One region of the Streptomyces sp. NPDC044063 genome, then DNA from elsewhere that is predicted to be linked to it. Evidence: predicted binding sites of a transcription regulator. Region 1 holds the regulator's gene; the other holds the start of a gene.
What was found. The regulator HspR, encoded in region 1, represses chaperone genes until heat shock. The targets are predictions, from matches to a motif close to TTGAGNNNNNNNNNCTCAA.
Positions count from the first base shown of each region.

Region 2: the regulator HspR is predicted to act here: its motif matches at 922-940, upstream of lon (endopeptidase La).

Region 1 is NZ_JBWKFM010000014.1:98,534-100,732, forward strand. It holds gene AC07BS_RS19085 (hypothetical protein) at 1-881, opposite strand, end outside; gene AC07BS_RS19090 (heat shock protein transcriptional repressor HspR) at 1,021-1,479, opposite strand; gene dnaJ (molecular chaperone DnaJ) at 1,485-2,199, opposite strand, start outside.
Region 2 is NZ_JBWKFM010000011.1:106,327-108,525, reverse strand. It holds gene AC07BS_RS15975 (rhomboid-like protein) at 6-836, shown strand; gene lon (endopeptidase La) at 963-2,199, shown strand, end outside.

The sequences.
Region 1 (2,199 bases):
TGCTGCGCCCGGCTGCCGTGCCAGGCGTAACCCTCGGTCTCCACGGCCAGGCCCTGCCGGCGGAAGAGGAAGTCGGGATACACCCGGCGGCCCGTGGCGGGCACCACCAGCATGGCCTGGGTCTCGGGGTGCAGCCCCGCGTCGTACATCCGCAGCCGGGCGACCGTCTCGGCCGCGGAGCCCGCCCGGGGATCGGCCAGCGCCAGCCACCAGGCCGCGCTCCGGGCGCCCCGCAGCGAGGGAGCCGAGGTCAGGGCACGGCCGATCGCGTCGAGCGTGGTCAGCGGCGGTCTCCGCCCGCCCCGGCCACCGGGCGACGAACCGGGTGACGAACCGGACGGCCCACCCGGCGGCGAGCCCGGCGGCCCCGGTGGCGCGAGCGGCCGCCAGCCCAGCGCCGCGTCGACCGCCACCAGCGCGTCGTCCCGGGGCCCGGCGCGCAGCAGATCGGCCATCGTCCGCGCGACGGACGTCGCCCGGAGGCCCCCGACCGTCATCACCTCGCCGGGCTCCAGCGGCAGCCGGTGCAGCCGCGCCCCCTTCACCGCCGACCGGCCCGCCCGGACGAACTCCGGGAGGCCGCCGGGCGCGGCCGCCACGCCGTACAGCGCCGCCGCCGACCAGTGGCTGACCACCAGCTCCGGCCGCAGCAGCTGGAGCGCCCACAGCGCTTGGAGCGGCCCGGCCCCGCGCCCGGGCGCGAGCCAGGCGCCGGCCCGCAGCCGCGTCCATCCGTCCGCCGCCAGGAAGCGGCCCAGCCGGCCCCGCGACCACCCCGCGGCCAGCGCCTGGACCGCCAGCACCACCCCGCCCTGGGCGTCGGCCAACGCTCGCAGAGCAACCCCGGCCCCCGCCATCTCCCCCGCCGTCTCCCCCGTCATGCCCCGAGTGTGGCGGTCACGGACCGTCATCCACCACCCCTGTGGATAACTTTCCGTAACTCCCGTCATCCCACCCCGCAGGCATGCGAAGGGGCCGGGAGGACCTCACGGTCCTCCCGGCCCATTCGTACGAGCTGTCTCAGCGCTCCCGGTGGTCCCGCCGCGGCCGCCAGACGACCAGCGCGCCGGTCTGCTGGACGTCCTGGTAGGGCACCAGGTCGCGGCGGTACGAGGCGTGCACCGCGGCCTCGGCCTGCTGCATGGCCGTGGCCGCCCCCTCGACCGTCGCCTGGAGCTCGGCGACGCGCGCCTTCAGCGCGGCCACCTGGTTCTCCAGCTCGATGATGCGCTTGATGCCGGCCAGGTTGATGCCCTCGTCCTGGCTCAGCTGCTGGACCTGCCGCAGCAGCTCGATGTCGCGTGCGGAGTAGCGCCGGCCACGCCCGGCCGTACGGTCCGGGGAGACCAGGCCGAGGCGGTCGTACTGCCGCAGGGTCTGCGGATGCAGCCCCGAGAGCTGAGCGGCGACGGAGATCACGTAGACCGGCGACTCGTCGGTCAGCTCATAGGGATTGCGCCGACGGCCGACACCATCCATGGGGTTCACGCTCCCTTCGAGGCCTGGAACAGCTCCGCTCGCGGGTCCTCACCCGAGGTGGCCACGCGGTAGGCCTCCAGGGCTTCCCTGGCCTCGTCGCCGAGGTTCTGGGGCACGGCGACCTCGACGGTGACCAGGAGGTCGCCGCGGGTGCCGTCCTTGCGCACCGCGCCCTTGCCACGGGCGCGCATCGTGCGGCCGTTGGGCGTACCCGCGGGCAGCTTGAGGGTCACCGGGGGGCCGCCGAGCGTGGGGACCTTGACCTCGCCGCCCAGCGCCGCCTCCACGAAGGTGACGGGCACGGTGACGGTCAGGTTGTCGTCCTTCCGCCCGAAGACCGGGTGGGAACCGACGTGCACGACGACGTAGAGGTCGCCGTTCGGGCCGCCGCGCTCGCCCGGGGCGCCCTTGCCGCGCAGCCGGATGCGCTGCCCGTCGGACACGCCGGCCGGGATGCGCACCTGCATCGTGCGGGCGGACTTGGCGCGCCCGCTGCCGTGGCAGACGTCGCAGGGGTTCTCGGGTGTGAGCCCGCGGCCCTTGCAGTCCGGGCAGGGGTCGGTCAGCGAGAAGCCGCCGCCCGAGCCGCGCGACACCTGGCCGGTGCCGACGCACGTCGGGCAGACCCTGGGCGTGCCGTTCTTGTCGCCGGTGCCGGAGCAGTTCTTGCACGCCGCCGCGGAGGACATCCGCAGCGGGACCGTGGCCCCCTCCACCGCC
Region 2 (2,199 bases), on a different contig from region 1:
ACCGAGTGACTGCGGTGGACGCCGACGAGCACTCCGGCGCGTCGCCCTCGTCCCGCCGCCGCGCGCCCGTCCGCCGCGTGCTCCGGCGCCTCGGCCGGCTGCTGCCGACGCCCACCGGCGCCCCGTTCACGTTCTTCTACGGCCTCGTCCTCCTCGCCACGGCGGTCTACTCCGACCTCGGCGACGAGGCCACCGTCCATCAGCTGCTCCGCGACTCCAGCACGGACGCGGCCCACCTGGTCGAGCAGCCGCTGGTCGTCCTCGTGGCCAGCGCCCTGTGGGTCGCGGGCGGCGTCCGGTCCGCGTACGGGCCCGTCTTCGCGCTCGTCCTCACCGCGCTGGAGCACCGCGTCGGCCCGGCCCGCACGGCCGGGGTCTTCCTCGTCGGCCATGTCCTGGCGACCCTGGCGACGGAGCTGCCGGTGCTGGGCGCGGTCGCCGCCGGCCGGCTGCCCGAGGCCTCGCTGCACCGCCTGGACTACGGGATCAGCTTCGGCCTGATGGCCTGCGTCGGCGCCCTGTCGGGGCTGCTGCCGGCACGCGGCCGGTGGGCGCTGCTGGGTGTGGCGGGGGCGATGTGCGCCCAGGATCTGATCGAGCTGGCCGACCCGCTCGCCAGCTGGGGCCACCCGATCGCGCTGCTGACGGGGATCGCCTGCCACGGGCTGATCCGCGACGAGGCGCGCTCGCGCCGGGGGCGGACGGCCGTCCCGGCGACCCCGGCCGGACCGCCGCCGGCGCCCACGGTGCCCGGGTCCGGGTCCGTGTCCGTGCCGGGTCCGCGTACGGAGGACGAGGCGGCGCGCCGCCCGGCGCGGCCGCTGCAGCGCCGCTGAACACCCCTCTCCCTCACCCCCTTCAGCCGCTACTCGATCGCTCACAGCGAACAAAGCCCCGGGAACAACCACCTCTCCCCGTGCATTGAGTCGACATAGCTCAACTTGCCTGCCGAAGGGGAGATCATGGCTTCGATGTCCGCACCGCTCACCCTGCCCGTGCTGCCGCTCGACGACGAGGTGGTGCTGCCCGGCATGGTCGTGCCGCTCGACCTCTCGGCCGCGGAGGTCCGGGCCGCCGTCGAGGCGGCACAGGCCGCGGCGGGGTCCGGGGGCAAGCCGGAGGTGCTGCTGGTCCCCCGCGTCGACGGCACCTACGCGGGCGTCGGCACCCTGGGCACCGTCGAGCAGGTGGGCCGGCTGTCCGACGGCGACCCCGGCGCGCTGATCCGCGGCGTGGGCCGGGTCCGCATCGGCGCCGGGACGACCGGGCCGGGCGCGGCCCTGTGGGTCGAGGGCACCCGGATGGCGGAGGTCGTCCCCGACCCGCTGCCGGGCGCGGTGGCCGAGCTGATGAAGGAGTACAAGGCCCTCGCCACCAGCTGGCTGCGCAAGCGCGGCGCCTGGCAGGTCGTGGACCGCGTCCAGCAGATCGAGGACGTCGCCCAGCTCGCCGACAACTCCGGCTACTCGCCCTTCCTCACCGTCGCCCAGCGCGTGGAGCTGCTGGAGACCGCCGACCCGGTGGCCCGGCTGCGGCTCGCCGCGAAGTGGCTCGGCGACCATCTCGCCGAGCAGGAGGTGGCCGAATCCATCGCCAAGGACGTCCAGGAGGGCGTCGACAAGCAGCAGCGCGAGTTCCTGCTCCGCCGCCAGCTGGAGGCCGTCCGCAAGGAGCTGGCCGGTCTCGACGGCGACCCGGAGAACGAGACCGAGGACTACCGCGCCCGCGTCGAGGCCGCCGACCTGCCGGAGAAGGTGCGCGAGGCGGCCCTGAAGGAGGTCGGCAAGCTGGAACGGGCCTCCGACCAGAGCCCCGAGGGCGGCTGGATCCGCACCTGGCTCGACACGGTCCTGGAGATGCCGTGGAACGAGCGCACCGAGGACGCCTACGACATCCGGGGCGCCAAGGCCGTCCTCGACCGCGAGCACGCGGGCCTGGAGGACGTCAAGGAACGGATCACCGAATACCTGGCGGTGCGCAAGCGGCGCGCCGACCGGGGGCTGGGTGTGGAATGGGGGTCCCCCCTGCTCGAGCGGAGCCGAGAGCTTGGGGGAGGGCGGCGCGGGTACGGCGCGGTGCTCGCGCTCGTCGGCCCGCCCGGCGTGGGCAAGACCTCCCTGGGCGAGTCCGTCGCCCGGGCCATGGGCCGGAAGTTCGTCCGGGTCGCGCTCGGCGGCGTCCGCGACGAGGCCGAGATCC